3 regions of the Kosakonia sp. YIM B13571 genome follow, and region 3 is predicted to be linked to each of the others. Evidence: predicted binding sites of a transcription regulator. Region 3 holds the regulator's gene; each other region holds the start of a gene.
What was found. The regulator sigma-54, encoded in region 3, starts transcription at its own class of promoters, with help from an activator protein. The targets are predictions, from matches to a motif close to GTTGGCACANNTTTCGCTNT.
Positions count from the first base shown of each region.

Region 1: a site for sigma-54 is predicted at 1,886-1,905, ahead of hycA (formate hydrogenlyase regulator HycA). Genes of this name have one in related genera too.
Region 2: a site for sigma-54 is predicted at 4,811-4,830, ahead of glnA (glutamate--ammonia ligase). Genes of this name have one in related genera too.

Region 1 covers NZ_JBHZPL010000014.1:29,057-35,468, reverse strand. Annotated here, with positions in the region: gene hypD (hydrogenase formation protein HypD) at 1-253, opposite strand, end outside; gene ACFX4O_RS21980 (HypC/HybG/HupF family hydrogenase formation chaperone) at 253-525, opposite strand; gene hypB (hydrogenase nickel incorporation protein HypB) at 516-1,388, opposite strand; gene hypA (hydrogenase maturation nickel metallochaperone HypA) at 1,392-1,739, opposite strand; gene hycA (formate hydrogenlyase regulator HycA) at 1,941-2,402, shown strand; gene ACFX4O_RS21960 (4Fe-4S dicluster domain-containing protein) at 2,500-3,108, shown strand; gene hycC (formate hydrogenlyase subunit 3) at 3,105-4,919, shown strand; gene ACFX4O_RS21950 (respiratory chain complex I subunit 1 family protein) at 4,922-5,848, shown strand; gene hycE (formate hydrogenlyase subunit HycE) at 5,861-6,412, shown strand, end outside.
Region 2 covers NZ_JBHZPL010000011.1:11,387-17,798, forward strand. Annotated here, with positions in the region: gene hemN (oxygen-independent coproporphyrinogen III oxidase) at 1-282, shown strand, start outside; gene ACFX4O_RS19945 (YshB family small membrane protein) at 346-468, opposite strand; gene glnG (nitrogen regulation protein NR(I)) at 579-1,988, opposite strand; gene glnL (nitrogen regulation protein NR(II)) at 1,997-3,046, opposite strand; gene glnA (glutamate--ammonia ligase) at 3,311-4,720, opposite strand; gene typA (ribosome-dependent GTPase TypA) at 5,103-6,412, shown strand, end outside.
Region 3 covers NZ_JBHZPL010000017.1:57,729-64,140, reverse strand. Annotated here, with positions in the region: gene ACFX4O_RS23375 (calcium/sodium antiporter) at 1-160, shown strand, start outside; gene kdsD (arabinose-5-phosphate isomerase KdsD) at 174-1,160, shown strand; gene kdsC (3-deoxy-manno-octulosonate-8-phosphatase KdsC) at 1,175-1,741, shown strand; gene lptC (LPS export ABC transporter periplasmic protein LptC) at 1,738-2,313, shown strand; gene lptA (lipopolysaccharide ABC transporter substrate-binding protein LptA) at 2,282-2,842, shown strand; gene lptB (LPS export ABC transporter ATP-binding protein) at 2,849-3,574, shown strand; gene rpoN (RNA polymerase factor sigma-54) at 3,623-5,056, shown strand; gene hpf (ribosome hibernation promoting factor) at 5,079-5,366, shown strand; gene ptsN (PTS IIA-like nitrogen regulatory protein PtsN) at 5,448-5,939, shown strand; gene rapZ (RNase adapter RapZ) at 5,985-6,412, shown strand, end outside.

The DNA.
Region 1 (6,412 bases), on a different contig from region 3:
TCTCCACGCAGGTATCAATCCGCCCCATTGGCAACACGCAAACCGGGCAGCCGGGACCGTGAATAAACTCAATATTTTCCGGCAGTAACTGATCGAGGCCAAATTTGAAAATAGCGTGCGTGTGCCCGCCGCACACTTCCATAATGCGCAATGGGCGCGCGGCGCTATAAGAGAGATGTGCTGCCCGTTCACGCAGGTGGTCAATCAGTTGCATCACCTGTTCCGGGGCGCGGTATTCGTCGACAAAACGCATTATTTCTCCTCGCCGTATAGCAGCGCGCCGACATCTGGTTCGACATCGAACATGTTTTGCAGCGCCGCCAGCGTATCCAGCGCTTCTTCTTCGTTAATTACGCTCATGGCGAAGCCGACATGCACCAGCACCCACTGGCCGAGACGCGACTGACCGTTTTCGTCGGTGTTGCCGACCAGCGTTAAATCGACATCGCGCTGAATGCCGCTGACATCCACTTTGGCTTGCAGGCCATCAATGGCGCAAATTTGCCCCGGTACGCCTATACACATCGTTGCGTCTCCAGCCAGTCAAGCCAGGCGTCCATTCCGTCGCCTTTGGTGGCGGAAATCAGCATGATTTCAATGCTCGGGTTCACTTCACGCGCATAGGCGATGCACTGCTCAACGTTAAAATCGAGGTAGGGCAGCAAATCCACTTTATTGAGCAGCATCAGTGAGGCGGCGGCGAACATATGCGGATATTTCAGCGGCTTGTCTTCGCCTTCTGTCACCGACAGCACCGCCACTTTATGGCGCTCGCCAAGGTCGAAACCCGCCGGGCACACCAGATTACCGACGTTCTCAATAAACAGAATGCCGCGATTTTCCAGCGCCAGGCGCGGTGCGGCGTCGGCAATCATCTGCGCGTCAAGATGGCAGCCTTTCCCGGTGTTGACCTGAATCGCCGGCGTGCCGGTCGCGCGAATGCGCGCGGCATCGTTAACTGTCTGCTGATCGCCTTCAATCACTGCACAAGGGACGCGCGTTTTCAGGCGCTTAAGGGTTTCGGTAAGCAGGGTGGTTTTGCCGGAACCGGGGCTGGAAACCAGATTTAGCACCAGTTGCTGCGAAGCGGCGAAACGGGCGCGGTTGCGGGCGGCGATTTGGTTGTTTTTTTCCAGCACGTCGATTTCCACTTCCACCATCCGCCGTTGGCTCATGCCGGGCGCGTGGGTACCGGCTTCACCATGACCATAATGCAGGTCGCCGTGTTCCAGTTGGGTTGGGCGAAAATCGTCGGTTTTGACACCGGTGATTTTCAGCGCCGGGCGAGCGGCAGGGGAGAACGGAGCACCACGAAACGCTGAGTGCGGGTTATGTTCGTCACCTTCAATATAAAGGTTACCGTCCTGACAACCACATGTTGTACACATTGTTTACTCCTCAATTTCCAGCCGCTGAATTTGCATTCCGTCATCGGCGACAATTTGCAATTGGTCGCTGTGGCACTGCGGGCAGCGGCGCACACGCTGGGTAAGTAACGTCACATACTGTTGGCAGGACTCGCACCAGCATTCCGCCTGTTGTTGTTCGATGTGCAGTGTACAACCTTCCGCCAGGCTGCCACGGCAAACCAGATCAAAACAAAACGTTAAAGCTTCCGTTTCTACACAAGAAAATGCGCCGACTTTCAGCCACACGCCGGTGACCCGACGCGCGCCGTTTGCTGACGCCTGTTGTTCAATGATTTCCAGCGCTCGCTGGCAGAGGGTGATTTCGTGCATAACGTCTCCTGATGACATTGCGCCCTTGTATGCAATAAGAGTGCCATTGCGCCTTTTGACACGGTGACGATGTCGACAATGTCGAGATGACACGTCGAAAGGGTAAGCTTTTTCCATTTATTTCTTTATAAATTAATGAGTTAAATTTTGGCATGGATGATGCTATATCGCCGTTGTTTTTCATTAACCGGGTAAGCAGACATGACGATATGGGAAATTAGCGAAAAGGCAGATTACATTGCCGGGCGGCATCACCGCCTGCAGGAAGAGTGGCGCAGCTACTGTAACGCGTTAGTTCAGGGGGTTACGCTTTCCAAAGCGCGGCTGCATCACGCCATCGGCTGTGCGCCAGAGCAGCAGCTTTGCTTTGTACTGTTCGAACACTTCACGGTTTATATCACCCTGAGCGGCGGCTTTAACGGTCACACCATCGAATATGCAATAGCCAATAAAGAGAGCGATGAGCGACGCGTGATTGCCAAAGCGCAGCTCTCCAGCGATGGCAAGGTTGATGGTGCGTTCAGCGTGCGCGATCGCGAGAAAGTGCTTGAGCATTATCTCGGCAAGATCGCCGCCGTTTACGACAACCTGTATGCCGCAATGGAAGCGGATACGCCGGTCAATCTCACCACGCTTGTCAGCCACGCGCCTGCGCTGGCCTGAGTTTGGGTGTCGACATGTGTCGAAGTGACACATAGCGCGACACGTTTCGTCAAAAATGACCGCCCGTAACCAGGGTGAATCACCTGAGGATTTGCTGGTGAACCGTTTTGTAATTGCCGATTCGGCGTTATGTATTGGGTGCCATACCTGCGAGGCTGCCTGCGCCGAAACGCATCGCGCGCATGGCCTGCAGGCGATGCCGCGGCTGCGCGTGATGCGCAACGAAAATGAGTCCGCGCCGCAGCAGTGTCATCACTGCGAAGACGCGCCTTGCGCGGGCGTTTGCCCGGTGAACGCGATCAACCGCGTCGATGGCGCAGTGCAGTTAAATGAAAGCCTGTGCATCAGTTGCAAGCTGTGCGCGATTGCTTGTCCTTTCGGCGCGATTGAGTTTTCCGGTAGTCGCCCGCTGGATATTCCCGCCAATGTTAACTCGCCAAAAGCGCCCGCCGCGCCGCCAGCGCCCGCGCGCGTCAGCTCGTTGCTGGACTGGGTGCCTGGCGTGCGGGCCATTGCGGTGAAGTGCGATCTCTGCCATTTCGATGCAGAAGGCCCGGCCTGCGTACGGATGTGCCCGACCAAGGCGCTGCATTTGGTCAATAACCGGGATATCGCCAGAGCCAGCCGTCGCAAACGCGAGCAAACCCTCAATACGGACTATGGCGATTTATCGCTGTATACGCAGCTAAACCGGAGCGCGAAATGACTATCCTCTCTTTGTTAAGCGCGGCTGTCGCGGTGCTTACCTGCGCCGCCATGTTGGCCTATCTGTTTATGCCGTTCAAAGCGTTAAGCGGCCTGTTTGCCGGGCTTGGCGGCGCGATCGGTTGTGCGATGGCGGCGGCCTGCGGCGTGATGGCATTAACAGAAGCCATCACGGTGAGTGGCGTGATACCGCTGATTCAGTATCACATTCTGGTCACACCGCTGAACGCCGTATGGCTGATAACACTCGGCGTGTGCGGCGGTTTTATTAGCCTGTTTACCATTCACTGGCATCGCCATGAAGTGGTGAAAGCTAACGGTCTGCTGATGAACTTACTGCTGGCTGCGGCGCTGTGTGCGGTGAGCGCGGCAAACTTCGGCGCGCTGGTCATCATGGCGGAAATCATGGCGTTGAGCGCGGTATTCCTTACCGGCTGTAGCAAATCCGGCAAGTTGTGGTTTGTCATGGGCCGCTTCGGTACGGTGCTGCTGGCGCTGGCCTGCTGGCTGCTGTGGCAGCGGTATCAGACGCTTGATTTTGTGCAGCTCGGTACACATGCGCTCGGTAGCGACATCTGGCTGCTTGGCGTGGTTGGTTTTGGCCTGCTGGCCGGGATTATTCCGCTGCATGCATGGGTGCCGCAGGCGCATGCTACCGCGCCCGCACCTGCGGCGGCGCTGTTTTCCACGGTAGTAATGAAAATCGGTTTGTTCGGCATTCTGTGCCTTTCACTGCTCGGCGGCCAACCGCCGCTGTGGTGGGGCGTTGCGCTGCTGGTATTTGGCGTCATTACCGCCTTTGTCGGCGGTCTGTATGCGCTGATGGAGCACAATATCCAGCGCCTGCTGGCCTATCACACGCTGGAGAACATCGGCATTATCCTGCTTGGCCTTGGCGCAGGCGTTACCGGCCTTGCGCTGCAACAACCTGTTCTGCTGGCGCTGGGGCTGACCGGCGGCCTGTATCACCTTTTCAACCACAGCCTGTTTAAAAGCACGCTGTTCCTCGGCGCGGGTACGCTGTGGTTTGGCACCGGTTATCGCGATATCGAAAAACTGGGCGGCATCGGTAAAAAAATGCCGGTTATCTCGCTGGCGATGCTGGTCGGGCTGATGGCGATGGCGGCGCTGCCACCGCTCAACGGTTTTGCCGGTGAGTGGGTGATTTATCAATCCTTCTTTGGTTTAAGCGCCAGCGGTCATTTCCTGCTGCAACTGCTGGGGCCGCTGCTGGCGGTTGGTCTGGCAATTACCGGTGCGCTGGCGGTGATGTGCATGGCGAAAGTCTATGGCGTCACCTTTCTTGGCGCGCCGCGTAGCGCTCAGGCGGAAAACCCGCGTTCTATTCCCTGGTTAATGACTGGCGTGGTCGCCGCGCTGGCCATTTGCTGCGTTATCGGCGGTGTGGCTGCGCCGTGGCTGATGCCGCGCCTGTTTGCTGCCGTGCCGTTGCCGCTACAAATGGCGAACACCGTGGTGTCGCAGCCGATGATTGCGCTGCTGCTGATTGCCACGCCGCTGCTGCCGTTGCTGCTAATGATGCTGTTTAAAGGCGATCGCCTGCCTGCCCGTCGCCGTGGTAGTGCCTGGGTGTGCGGTTACGATCACGAAAAGTCAATGGTGATTACCGCGCATGGTTTCGCTATGCCGGTGAAAGCGGCCTTTGCCCCGGTTTTGAAGCTACGGAAATGGCTGGAGCCGCGGCTTCCTGTTCCCGGCTGGCACGGTGATAGCGCGCCGGTGCTGTTTCGTCGGCTGGCGCTGATTGAGCTGGCGGTGCTGGTGGTAGTGGTGATTTCACGAGGAGCCTGATGATGAGTTTTCTGTTTGCTTTACTACAGGCGCTGGTGTTGTTTGCCGTTGCGCCGCTGCTTTCCGGCATCAGCCGCGTGGCGCGTGCGCGTTTGCATAACCGACGCGGGCCGGGCGTGCTGCAGGAATACCGCGATCTGCTGAAACTGCTGGGGCGGCAAAGTATTGCCCCGGCAGCGTCTGGCTGGGTATTTCGCCTGACACCGTTTGTGATGGTAGGTGTCATGTTGACCGTCGCGACCGCGTTACCGGTGGTGACGATTGCTTCGCCGCTGCCGGAACTTGGCGATCTGATCACGCTGATTTACCTGTTCGCCATTGCCCGCTTTTTCTTTGCCATCTCAGGGCTTGATACCGGCAGCCCGTTTACCGGGCTTGGTGCGAGCCGCGAAGCGATGCTTGGCGTGCTGGTGGAGCCGATTTTACTGCTTGGCTTGTGGGTGGCGGCGCTGGTCGCTGGCTCGACACACATTAGCTACATCACCAATACCGTCTATCACTGGCCGCTATCTCGCAGCATTCCTCTGTTCCTGGCGCTGTGCGCCTGCGCGTTCGCCACCTTTATCGAAATGGGCAAACTGCCGTTTGATCTCGCGGAAGCGGAGCAGGAGTTACAGGAAGGGCCGCTATCTGAGTACAGCGGCAGCGGTTTTGCCGTGATGAAGTGGGGCATCAGCTTAAAACAACTGGTGGTACTGCAACTGTTTGTTGGCGTGTTTCTGCCCTGGGGGCAGATGACCACCTTTAGCGCCGCCGGTTTGCTGCTGGCGCTGGTGATAGCCGTGGTGAAACTGGTCGCTGGCGTGCTGATTATCGCCCTGTTTGAGAACAGCATGGCGCGTCTGCGTTTTGTCGCGACCTCACGTGTGACCTGGGCCGGTTTCGGCGTCGCCTTTTTAGCCTTCGTCTCCTTGCTGGCGACGTATTAAGAGAGTTTGAGCATGTCTGAAGAAAAAATCGGTCAACACTATCTTGCCGCCCTGCACGAGAAATTTCCCGGCGTGGTGCTGGATGAAGCGTGGCAGACCAAAGACCAGATCACGGTCACCATCAAAGTGAACTACCTGCCGGAAGTGGTTGAGTACCTCTACTACCAACAAGGCGGTTGGCTTTCTGTCCTGTTTGGCAACGACGAGCGCAAGCTGAACGGCCATTTCGCCGTCTATTACGTGCTGTCGATGGAGCAGGGCGTGAAATGCTGGATCACGGTGCGTGTGGAAGTGGATGCGTTGAAACCGGAATACCCGTCGGTAACGCCGCGTGTGCCCGCAGCGGTATGGGGCGAGCGTGAAGTGCGTGACATGTACGGCCTGATCCCGGTGGGTCTGCCGGATGAGCGCCGCCTGGTGTTGCCGGATGACTGGCCGGATGAACTCTACCCGCTGCGTAAAGACAGCATGGACTATCGCCAGCGTCCTGCACCGACCACCGATGCGGAAACCTACGAGTTCATTAACGAGCTGGGCGATAAGAAAAACAATGTGGTGCCGATT
Region 2 (6,412 bases), on a different contig from region 3:
CGTGACGACTGTATTCGCCGCGATGTGATCAAAGGGCTGATTTGCAACTTCCGCCTCGAATTCGATGTGGTGGAGCGCGCCTGGGATCTTGATTTCCGTGACTATTTTGCCGAGGATTTGCGCCTGTTGGCACCACTGGTGGATGACGGGCTGGTGGCGATGAGCGAGCAGGGATTACAAGTCACACCGAAAGGGCGTTTGCTGATCCGCAATATCTGCATGTGTTTCGATGCTTATCTGCGGCGCAAAGCGCGTTTACAGCAGTTTTCAAGAGTGATTTAAGGATGGGCATCAAGCCTACAAAACACGTTCTGTAGGCTTGATAAGCGCAGCATACCGCGAAGGTTAGCTAAACAGCCCAACCAGCGCGGCACACAACACAGCCGCGATGGCCGTTTGCGGTGTGTGGCTTGCCGACGCGCCAGCTTCTACGCCTGCAGTGACCACATTGATTAATGATTCCAGCATGATGACCTCTCCCATGAACGGGCAAGATCATACGTCACTGCCGGTAACAGTAAAGCGCAAAATAGCGGCAATTTGCGATCGCGGATCATTCTTTACACTTCGCCTGCCTGTTATTCCATTCCCAGCTCTTTCAACTTACGCGTCAGGGTGTTACGACCCCATCCGAGCAGCCGCGCCGCTTCCTGTTTGTGGCCCTGTGTGTGGCGCAGCGCCGTGGTCAGCAAGGTGCGCTCCATTTCGGGTTGCGCTTCTGAAAGCAGGTTTTGATGACCGGAACGTAATGCGCGATCCGCCCATTGTGCCAGCAGCGTTGCCCAACTATCTGGCAGGCTCTGAGAAGGGCTATCCGGCACGGTAGTTTCGAACAGCTCGCCTGGCAAATCCTGAATCAACACTTCCTGGCCTGCGGCCATAACCGTTAACCAGCGGCAGGTGTTTTCCAGTTGGCGGACGTTACCTGGCCATGCCAGACGCGTTAACGCGATTTCGGTTTCCGGGTGCAGTAGTTTCGTTTCTACGCCCAACTCGCGTGCGGCGACTTGCAAAAAGTGGCGCGCTAAACGCGGAATATCTTCCCGGCGTTCGCGCAGCGGCGGCAAATGGACACGGATCACGTTCAGGCGGTGGAACAGATCCTCACGGAATTTGCCCTCCTGAACGCGTTGTTCCAGGTTCTGGTGCGTGGCTGCGATGATGCGTACATCGACTTTCACCGGCGCATAGCCGCCAACGCGGTAAAACTGGCCATCGGCCAGCACACGTAGCAAACGTGTCTGTACGTCCAGCGGCATATCGCCGATTTCGTCCAGAAACAGTGTCCCGCCATCGGCTTGCTCAAAACGTCCCTGACGAATCGTATTCGCGCCGGTAAACGCCCCTTTTTCGTGACCAAACAGTTCCGATTCAATCAAATCCTTCGGAATGGCCGCCATATTGAGGGCGATAAACGGTGCTTTCACGCGCGGGCTGTGGCGATGCAGTGCATGAGCCACCAGTTCTTTACCGGTTCCCGACTCACCATTAATCAATACGCTGATCGACGAGCGCGACAGGCGACCGATAATGCGAAACACATCCTGCATCGCCGGTGCTTCGCCGATGATGTCCGTTGTCGGGCCGCTGACCTGAACATTGCGCGGCTGCTGCTGTTCCTGATAATGGCTGATGGCGCGCTCAACCAGTGCCACGGCTTCGTCGATATCAAACGGTTTGGGCAGATAATCGAATGCCCCTTGTTGATACGCGCTTACCGCAGCGTCGAGATCGGAATGCGCGGTCATAATGATGACCGGGAGCATCGGATGGCGCTGTTTGATCTGTTTCAATAACGCGAGCCCATCCATCCCTGGCATACGAATATCCGAAAGCAGTACATCCGGGGTTTTGGTGGTGAGCGCATCTAGCACTTCATTGGCACTTTCAAACGTTGTACAACTCAAGCCTGCCCCGGTGAGCGCGCGTTCCAGCACCCAACGGATGGAGCTATCGTCATCAACGATCCAGACTATCCCTCGTTGCATAAACACCTCTACTTCCGAATAGGCAGAAATACCGAGAATTCGGTATGGCCTGGCCAACTGGTAAATTCAATTTTGCCAGAATGTTGATCAATCAAACTGCGTGCGATAGATAACCCAAGCCCGGTGCCGCCTTCGCGTCCGCTCACCATCGGGTAGAACAATGTATCCTGGAGGTGCGACGGAATACCCGGGCCGTTATCTTCCACATCTATTCTCGCCGCGAGGCGATAGCGCACACCATGCAGCGTCAACTGGAAGGCGGTACGGGTGCGCAGAATGATTTCACCCCCTTCCGGCCCCAGCGCCTGCAAAGCGTTACGCACAATATTCAGTAAAACCTGCTCGATTTGGTCAGGATCGTGCGCGAGCTCCGGCAAACTTGGATCGTAATCACGGGTTAAGGTGACATTTTCCGGCAGCTCCATTGATACCAGTTTCACCACGCGCTCGGCCACTTTGTGAATACTTTCGGTAACATGCATCCCCGGTTGCTGCGGCCCCAACAGACGATCAACCAGGTTACGCAAGCGGTCAGCCTGCTCAATGATCACTCTGGTGTATTCCAGCAGCGCCGGATCGGGCAACGCTTTGCTCAGCAACTGTGCCGCGCCGCGTAAACCGCCAAGCGGGTTTTTAATTTCATGCGCCAGACCGCGTACCAGATCGCGCGCCGCAACTTGTTGGGCGTGCTGGAGCTGCTCCTGGCTCAGACGGCGCTGGTTATCCATCGGCGCCATTTCCAGCAGAATCAAACCATCCGGCAGACGTTGCGCCGTCAGCGAAAGAATGTGTGAGCGCCCGTCAATGACGAGAGTCACTTCGTTATCGGTAAATCCCTGTCCGGCATGCAAACTTTCCCGCATCAAATCGATGTTCAGTGAAAAGTAACTCAGCAGTTCGGGGAGCGGAGTGCCGAATAGCTTACGTGAGCTTTGCGCCAGCAGTTGCTGTGCCGCAGGGTTGGCGTAATGTACCGCCAGGTCGTCATCAACCAGCAAGATGCTGTTGATCAAAGAATTGAGGATCTGCCCAGCATCGGGCAGCACGCCGCTTGCCATTTAGCAGTCTCCCGGAGGTGTGCACCAATTTAGTGCATTATAGCGTTTTATTGGTAAAAAGCGCGTTAGATCAGGTTGTTGGTGGAGAAAAAAGCCCATCCAGGGATGGGCTAAAAGTTCCACGGCAACTAAAATCCTCTGGCATCTTTCTCACCGTAGCTGCGTTGGTTCCCTCATTCGCCCGAATCACTTAATAGACTAAGCTCATCGGGACACATTCAGTTGCCACCTTACTGCGACAAGACCTCTGCCGAGTCTTAATTCTTAAACGCTGTAGTACAGTTCGAACTCTACCGGGTGCGGCGTCATGCGAACGCGGTCGTTCTCTTCGATACGCAGCGCGATGTAAGCATCGATAGCGTCGTCGGTGAACACGCCACCGGCAGTCAGGAACTCGCGGTCAGCATCCAGCGCGTTGAGCGCTTCTTCCAGAGAGCCTGCAACCTGCGGGATTTCTTTCGCTTCTTCAGCCGGCAGGTCATACAGGTTTTTGTCCATCGCTTCGCCCGGGTGGATTTTGTTTTTAATACCATCCAGACCGGCCATCAGCAGCGCTGCGAAGCACAGGTACGGGTTAGCTGCCGGGTCCGGGAAGCGCACTTCGATACGACGCGCTTTCGGAGACGCAACAACCGGGATACGGATAGATGCAGAACGGTTACGTGCAGAGTAAGCCAGCATTACCGGAGCTTCATAACCCGGGACCAGACGCTTGTAAGAGTTGGTGGTCGGGTTAGACAGGGCGTTGATGGCTTTCGCGTGTTTAATTACGCCGCCAATGTAGTACAGCGCCATTTCAGACAGGCCAGCGTATTTGTCGCCAGAGAACAGGTTAGTGCCATTCTTGGACAGAGACATGTGGCAGTGCATACCGGAACCGTTATCACCGAACATCGGTTTCGGCATAAAGGTCGCGGTTTTACCAAAGCGGTGAGCAACGTTGTGCACCACATATTTGTAAATCTGAATTTCGTCCGCTTTTTTAGTCATGGTGTTGAAGCGGGTTGCCACTTCGTTCTGACCAGCCGTTGCCACTTCGTGGTGGTGAGCTTCAACAACCAGGCCCATCTCTTCCATCACCAGACACATGGTAGAACGCAGATCCTGTGCTGAATCTACCGGCGGAACCGGGAAGTAACCGCCTTTCACTGCCGGACGGTGACCTTTGTTACCACCTTCATATTTGGTGGAGGTGTTCCATGCGCCTTCGATATCGTCGATAGCGACGCTGGAACCGGAGATGGAGCTGCCGAAGCGCACGTCGTCGAACAGGAAAAATTCCGGCTCTGGTCCAAACAGAACAGTGTCTGCCAGACCGGTTGAGCGCAGGTATTCTTCAGCGCGTTTAGCGATGGAGCGCGGGTCACGATCGTAGCCCTGCATGGTGCCTGGTTCGAGGATATCGCAACGAATGATCAGCGTAGACTCTTCGTAGAACGGGTCAATGACAGCGGTAGTCGCGTCCGGCATCAGCACCATGTCTGATTCGTTGATGCCTTTCCAGCCACCAATCGAAGAACCATCAAACATTTTACCTTCTTCAAAGAAGTCAGCGTTTACCTGATGGGCTGGGATAGTGACGTGCTGTTCTTTACCTTTGGTATCGGTGAAGCGCAGATCGACAAACTTCACTTCGTGCTCATTCAGCATCGTCAAAACGTGTTCAGCGGACATACTTAAACTCTCCCGGATTTGTCATTGTCGTCGTGGTAACGAGGTCTTCTAATTACTACATAAAGCTGGCGTAGTTAGCGTACAATCGTTAAAGCGAAATCTATGCCAACTTTTAAATGCCCCTAAAAAGGCGTTATCATGCACGGTATAGTGCAAAAGGGCTGCACCATGATGGTTATGTTGCACCAATATAGTGCCTCTATGTGAACATAGGGCACTATATTGGTGCAACTTTCGTTAATTGCCCCTTTTAACGCTCCGTGAAAGCGATCACAAAGCATCTCTGCAATACTTGTTTGCGGGGGATGTTTGTGATCCTGTTTTGTAGTGCGATTAATCCGTGTACAATAACGCGCTATTTCTAAATGCCTGAGGCAAAGTTGTGATCGAAAATTTGCGTAACATCGCCATCATCGCGCACGTTGACCATGGTAAAACTACCCTGGTTGATAAGCTGCTGCAGCAATCCGGTACGTTTGATGCTCGTGCCGAAACCCAAGAACGCGTGATGGACTCCAACGATTTGGAGAAAGAGCGTGGGATTACCATCCTCGCGAAAAACACCGCGATTAAATGGAATGACTACCGTATCAACATCGTGGATACCCCAGGGCACGCCGACTTCGGTGGTGAAGTTGAACGTGTCATGTCCATGGTAGACTCCGTTCTGCTGGTCGTTGACGCAATGGATGGCCCAATGCCGCAGACGCGCTTCGTGACCAAAAAAGCATTTGCCCATGGTCTGAAGCCCATCGTCGTTATCAACAAAGTTGACCGCCCTGGCGCGCGTCCTGACTGGGTTGTTGACCAGGTATTCGATCTGTTCGTTAACCTTGATGCGACTGACGAGCAGCTGGATTTCCCGATTGTTTACGCTTCCGCGCTGAACGGTATTGCAGGTCTGGATCACGAGAACATGGCTGAAGACATGACTCCGCTGTACCAGGCGATTGTTGACCGTGTTCCTGCGCCAAACGTTGACCTCGATGGCACCCTGCAGATGCAGATCTCTCAGCTCGACTACAACAACTATGTTGGTGTTATCGGCATTGGTCGTATCAAACGCGGTAAAGTGAAGCCGAACCAGCAGGTCACTATCATTGATAGCGAAGGCAAAACCCGTAATGGTAAAGTCGGTAAAGTGCTGACCCACCTGGGGCTGGAGCGTATCGATAGCGAAGTCGCAGAAGCAGGCGATATCATTGCGATCACCGGTCTGGGCGAGCTGAACATCTCCGACACCATTTGCGACCCGCAGAATGTGGAAGCGCTGCCGGCACTGTCTGTTGACGAGCCGACCGTTACCATGTTCTTCAACGTCAACACCTCTCCGTTCTGTGGTAAAGAAGGTAAGTACGTGACTTCACGTCAGATCCTCGACCGCCTGAACAAAGAGCTGGTGCACAACGTTGCGCTGCGTGTTGAAGAAACACCGGATGCTGACGCATTCCGCGTATCCGGTCGTGGTGAACTGCACCTGTCTGTTCTTATCGAGAACATGCGTCGTGAAGGTTTCGAAATGGCGGTTTCCCGTCCGAAAGTTATCTTCCGCGAAATCGATGGCCGTAAACAAGAGCCGTTCGAAAACGTCACGCTGGACGTTGAAGAGCAGCACCAGGGTTCTGTAATGCAGGCGCTGGGCGAGCGTAAAGGCGATCTGAAAAACATGAATCCGGACGGTAAAGGCCGCGT
Region 3 (6,412 bases):
TACGCGTGATTATGGCGTGATGTTGCTGGTCAGTGCCCTTTTTGCCCTGATTTGCTGGCGACGTAAGCAAATCAGCAGAGGTGTCGGTGCACTGTTGTTCGGCGGGTTTATCGTATGGCTGGCGCTGCTCTACTGGCTGTCGCCGCTTTTGACTGGATAATCGGATACGCATTATGTCGCAAATAGATTTGCAGCCGGGTTTTGACTTTCAACAAGCAGGTAAAGACGTCCTGGAAATTGAACGTGAAGGCCTCGCAGAGCTGGATCAGTACATCAACGCCGATTTCACGCAGGCGTGCGAAAAAATGTTCTATTGCGCCGGAAAAGTGGTGGTGATGGGAATGGGCAAATCAGGCCATATCGGTAGAAAAATGGCTGCCACATTTGCCAGCACCGGAACCCCCTCTTTCTTTGTGCATCCGGGCGAAGCGGCCCATGGTGATTTGGGGATGGTCAGCCCGCAAGATGTGGTCATTGCGCTGTCAAACTCAGGGGAGTCGAACGAGATCCTCGCGCTAATCCCGGTGCTGAAGCGATTGAAAGTTTCGCTGATTTGCATGACCAGCCGACCAGAAAGCAGCATGGCGCGCGCCGCAGATATTCATTTGTGCGTGAAGGTTCCCAAAGAGGCCTGTCCGCTGGGTCTGGCTCCAACCTCCAGCACCACGGCGGCACTGGTAATGGGCGATGCGTTGGCAGTTGCGTTGCTGAAAGCGCGCGGTTTTACAGCGGAAGATTTCGCCTTATCTCATCCCGGCGGCGCGCTGGGCCGCAAACTGTTGCTGCGCGTCAATGACATCATGCACACCGGCGATGAAATTCCCCATGTCAGCAAAAACGCCAGCTTGCGCGATGCGCTGCTTGAAATCACGCGTAAAAACCTGGGCATGACGGTTATCTGCGATGATCTGATGAAGATCGAAGGCATCTTTACCGACGGTGACTTACGCCGCGTGTTCGATATGGGCGGCGATGTCCGCAGCATGGGCATTGCCGACGTCATGACGCCCGGTGGTGTTCGAGTACGGCCTAACACGCTGGCAGTGGATGCGCTGAATCTGATGCAATCCCGTCACATTACCTCCGTGCTGGTGGCCGATGGCGACCAGTTGCTGGGTGTGTTACATATGCATGATTTACTGCGCGCTGGCGTAGTGTAAAGAAGGACATACGAATGAGTAATGCTGGCGCGTCGCTTGCGACCTGTTATGGGCCGGTAAGCACGCAAGTTATGGCGAAAGCGGAAAAAATACGCCTGTTAATTCTGGATGTGGACGGCGTGTTATCCGATGGGCTCATCTATATGGGCAATAACGGAGAAGAGCTGAAAGCGTTCAACGTTCGCGATGGTTACGGGATCCGCTGTGCACTTACTTCCGACATTGAGGTTGCCATAATTACCGGGCGAAAAGCTAAACTAGTGGAAGATCGCTGCGAAACCCTGAAGATTAAGCACTTGTATCAAGGTCAGTCGGATAAACTGCTCGCTTACCGCGAACTGGTGGCAAAACTGGCGCTCACCCCCGATCAAGTGGCTTATGTAGGCGATGATTTGATCGACTGGCCAGTGATGGCGGAAATTGGTTTGAGCGTTGCCGTTGCTGATGCTCATCCGCTGCTGCTTTCACGCGTAGATTACGTTACGCGCATTAATGGCGGCCGAGGCGCAGTTCGTGAAGTCTGTGATTTGTTGTTGCTGGCGCAGGGCAAGCTGGATGAGGCCAAAGGGCAATCGATATGAGTAAAACCAGACGTTGGGTCATCATTCTGCTGGCGCTGGCCGCACTGATCCTGATAGGGATCAACCTGACGACTCAGGATGATCCGAATCCGGTCGCCACCAACAATGCCGACCCGACTTATAAAAGCCAACATACGGATACGGCGGTTTATAGCCCGGAAGGGGCGCTTAACTACCGGCTTATCGCGCAGAACGTGGAATACTTTTCTGCTGAAGGTGTGAGTTGGTTCGCGCAGCCAATACTGACAACGTTCGACGAGGATAAGGTTCCAACCTGGTCGATAAAGTCAGACAAAGCGAAGCTAACCGATGACAAAATGCTTTATCTTTATGGACATGTTGAAGTCAATGCGCTGACGGCGGACGCCCAGCTGCGAAAAATCACCACGGATAACGCCCAGATTAACCTGGTAACGCAGGATGTTACCTCGAATGATCAGGTCACGTTGTACGGTACAACATTTAATTCCACCGGCCTGAAAATGCGCGGCAATTTACGCAGCAAAAACGCCGAGCTGATTGAAAAGGTTAGAAGCTCCTATGAAATTCAAAACAAACAAACGCAGCCTTAATCTTGTATTGGCCACCACGCTTTTGGCCGCCGCGCTTCCGGCGCTCGCCGTGACCGGGGATACCGATCAACCTATCCATATCGACTCCGATCAGCAGTCGCTGGATATGCAGGGTAACGTTGTGACCTTCACCGGCAACGTCGTGGTAACCCAGGGGACGATTAAAATTAATGCCGACAAAGTCGTCGTTACCCGTCCGGGTGGTCAGCAAGGTAAAGAGATCATTGACGGCTACGGCAACCCTGCGACGTTTTACCAAATGCAGGACAATGGCAAACCCGTTAAAGGCCACTCCTCGCAGATGCATTACGAGCTGGAAAAAGATTTCGTGGTGCTGACCGGTAACGCCTATCTGGAACAGCTGGATAGCAATATCACCGGAGACAAAATCACCTATCTGGTGAAAGAGCAGAAAATGCAGGCGTTCAGCGAAAAAGGCAAACGCGTGACCACCGTTCTGGTACCGTCGCAGTTGCAAGATAAGAGCAACAAACAAACCCCGGCTCCGGCGCAAAAAAAGAGTAACTAATTCGTTATGGCAACATTAACTGCAAAGAATCTCGCCAAAGCTTATAAAGGCCGCCGCGTAGTTGAGGATGTCAGTCTGACCGTCAACTCTGGCGAAATCGTCGGGCTGCTTGGCCCTAACGGCGCAGGGAAAACAACGACCTTCTATATGGTGGTGGGTATTGTGTCGCGCGACGCTGGCAACATCATTATTGATGATGAAGATATCAGCCTGCTGCCGCTGCATGCGCGTGCACGCCGCGGTATTGGTTATCTTCCCCAGGAAGCCTCGATTTTTCGCCGCCTGAGCGTCTACGATAACCTGATGGCCGTCCTGCAAATCCGCGATGACCTGACCTCAGAGCAACGCGAAGATCGCGCCAATGAGCTGATGGAAGAGTTCCACATTGAGCATCTGCGCGACAACATGGGCCAATCACTCTCTGGCGGCGAACGTCGCCGTGTGGAGATTGCCCGCGCGCTGGCGGCGAATCCGAAATTTATCCTGCTGGATGAACCCTTTGCCGGCGTTGACCCGATCTCCGTTATCGATATCAAACGTATCATTGAGCACCTGCGTGATAGCGGGTTGGGCGTACTGATTACTGACCATAACGTTCGTGAAACGCTGGCAGTGTGTGAACGTGCTTATATCGTCAGCCAGGGGCATCTCATTGCGCATGGAACACCGCAGCAAATCCTTGAAGACGAACACGTTAAGCGCGTGTATCTTGGGGAAGACTTCAGACTCTGATAGGGTAGGGTTTATTGACATTTTTTGTCGGAGAGTGCTGCTCTGAATATGAAGCAAGGTTTGCAACTAAGGCTCAGCCAACAGCTAGCCATGACGCCACAACTGCAACAGGCCATCCGTCTGCTGCAGTTGTCCACGTTGGAACTTCAGCAGGAACTTCAGCAAGCGCTGGAGAGTAATCCATTGCTGGAACAAACTGACCTTCATGAGGAAGTCGATAGCCAGCAGGTTCAGGAAAATGACGGTCTGGATACCGTTGACGCTCTCGAACAAAAAGAGATGCCGGATGAGTTGCCGCTGGATGCCAGCTGGGATGAACTTTACACTGCCGGGACTCCTTCCGGCAGTAGCCACGACTACATCGACGACGAATTGCCTATCTATCAGGGCGAAACCACGCAGTCACTGCAGGATTACTTGATGTGGCAGGTAGGGCTGACCCCCTTCTCTGACACCGATCGTGCTATCGCAACGTCCATTGTCGATGCCGTTGACGAAACAGGCTATCTCACCGTTTCGCTGGAAGAGGTGCTGGAGAGCATGGGCAATGATGACGTGGGGCTTGATGAGGTCGAGGCGGTGCTTAAACGCATTCAACGCTTTGATCCCGTTGGCGTTGCCGCGCGGGATCTGCGCGATTGCCTATTGATCCAACTCTCGCAGTTCGCCAAAGAGACACCGTGGTGCGAAGAAGCCCGGCTTATCATTAGCGATCATCTGGATCTCCTCGCCAATCACGATTTCCGCACCCTAATGCGCGTGACGCGTCTGAAAGAAGAGGTGCTGAAAGAGGCAGTAAACCTGATCCAGTCTCTGGATCCGCGCCCAGGACAGTCGATCCAGACCGGCGAACCAGAATATGTGATTCCAGATGTGCTGGTGCGCAAACATAACGGTCGCTGGACGGTGGAGCTGAACTCCGACAGCATTCCGCGCCTGCAAATCAACCAGCATTATGCCTCAATGGGCGGCGGCGCACGTAACGATGCCGACAACCAGTTCATCCGTAGCAATTTGCAGGAAGCGAAGTGGTTGATCAAAAGCCTGGAGAGCCGCAACGACACGCTGTTGCGCGTTAGCCGCTGCATTGTTGAACAGCAACAGGCCTTCTTTGAACAAGGCGAAGAATTTATGAAACCGATGGTGCTGGCCGATATCGCCCAGGCCGTCGAGATGCACGAGTCGACAATTTCTCGTGTAACGACCCAGAAGTACCTGCACAGTCCTCGCGGCATTTTCGAGCTGAAGTATTTCTTCTCCAGCCATGTAAATACCGAAGGTGGTGGCGAAGCCTCCTCTACCGCTATTCGCGCACTGGTGAAGAAATTGATCGCCGCAGAAAACCCTGCAAAACCGCTGAGCGACAGTAAGCTGACGACCCTGCTTTCCGATCAAGGAATTATGGTGGCGCGGCGTACCGTTGCGAAGTATCGAGAATCTTTATCCATTCCGCCGTCGAATCAGCGTAAACAGCTGGTTTGACCCAACCGATAAGGAAGACACTATGCAGCTTAACATCACAGGACAAAACGTCGAGATCACTGATGCTCTGCGTGAATTTGTGACCAATAAATTCGCCAAGCTTGAACAGTATTTCGAAAGGATTAATCAGGTCTATATTGTGTTGAAAGTGGAGAAAGTGACTCACACCTCGGATGCGACGCTCCATGTCAATGGCGGCGAGTTGCATGCCAGTGCGGAAGGGCAGGATATGTACGCTGCTATCGACGGTTTAATAGATAAACTGGCGCGGCAGCTCACGAAGCATAAAGATAAACTGAAACAACACTAATTGTCCGAGCGTCCGTCTGGTGCGTTGCACCCTACCGTAACCCGGTAGGGTGGCTGGCTCTGGCATCGCTCAGGTGAAATTATGATGAATAACGATTCCGCTCTTCAATTGAGCAATGTCCTTAACCAGGAATGTACCCGTAGCGGCGTTCACTGCCAAAGTAAAAAACGTGCTCTGGAAATCATCAGTGAACTGGCGGCAAAACAGTTAGGCTTACCGCCACAAGTCGTCTTTGAAGCGATTCTTACGCGCGAGAAAATGGGCAGCACCGGCATTGGAAACGGTATCGCCATTCCTCACGGTAAGCTTGAAGAAGACACGCTTCGCGCCGTTGGCGTTTTTGTGCAACTCGAAACGCCCATTGCCTTCGACGCTATCGATAATCAGCCTGTCGATCTGCTGTTTGCCCTGTTGGTACCAGCGGATCAAACCAAAACGCATCTGCATACGCTCTCGCTGGTCGCCAAAAGGCTGGCGGACAAAACCATCTGCCGGCGCCTGCGTAGCGCGCAAAGTGATGAAGAGCTGTATCAAATCATCACGCAGACGGAAGGTGAAAGCGACGATGCGTAACGGGAAGGAAACCTTTTTATCAGTCGTACTGAGGAGAAATGGTTCATGGTCCTGATGATCGTCAGTGGTCGTTCGGGTTCAGGGAAATCCGTCGCTCTGCGCGCCCTGGAAGATATGGGTTTTTATTGCGTCGACAACCTGCCAGTCGTGCTGCTGCCCGAGCTGGCGCAGACGCTTGCCGAGCGCCAAACTTCCGCTGCCGTCAGTATCGATGTGCGAAATATGCCGGAGTCACCGGAAATTTTTGAACAGGCAATGAGCAATCTGCCGGATGCCTTTTCACCGCAGTTATTGTTTCTCGATGCCGATCGCAACACGTTAATCCGCCGTTACAGCGATACGCGTCGCCTACATCCGCTTTCCAGCAAAAACCTGTCGCTAGAAAGCGCGATTGACGAAGAGAGTAACTTGCTGGAACCGCTGCGTTCCCGTGCGGATCTGATTGTCGACACGTCGGAAATGTCGGTGCATGA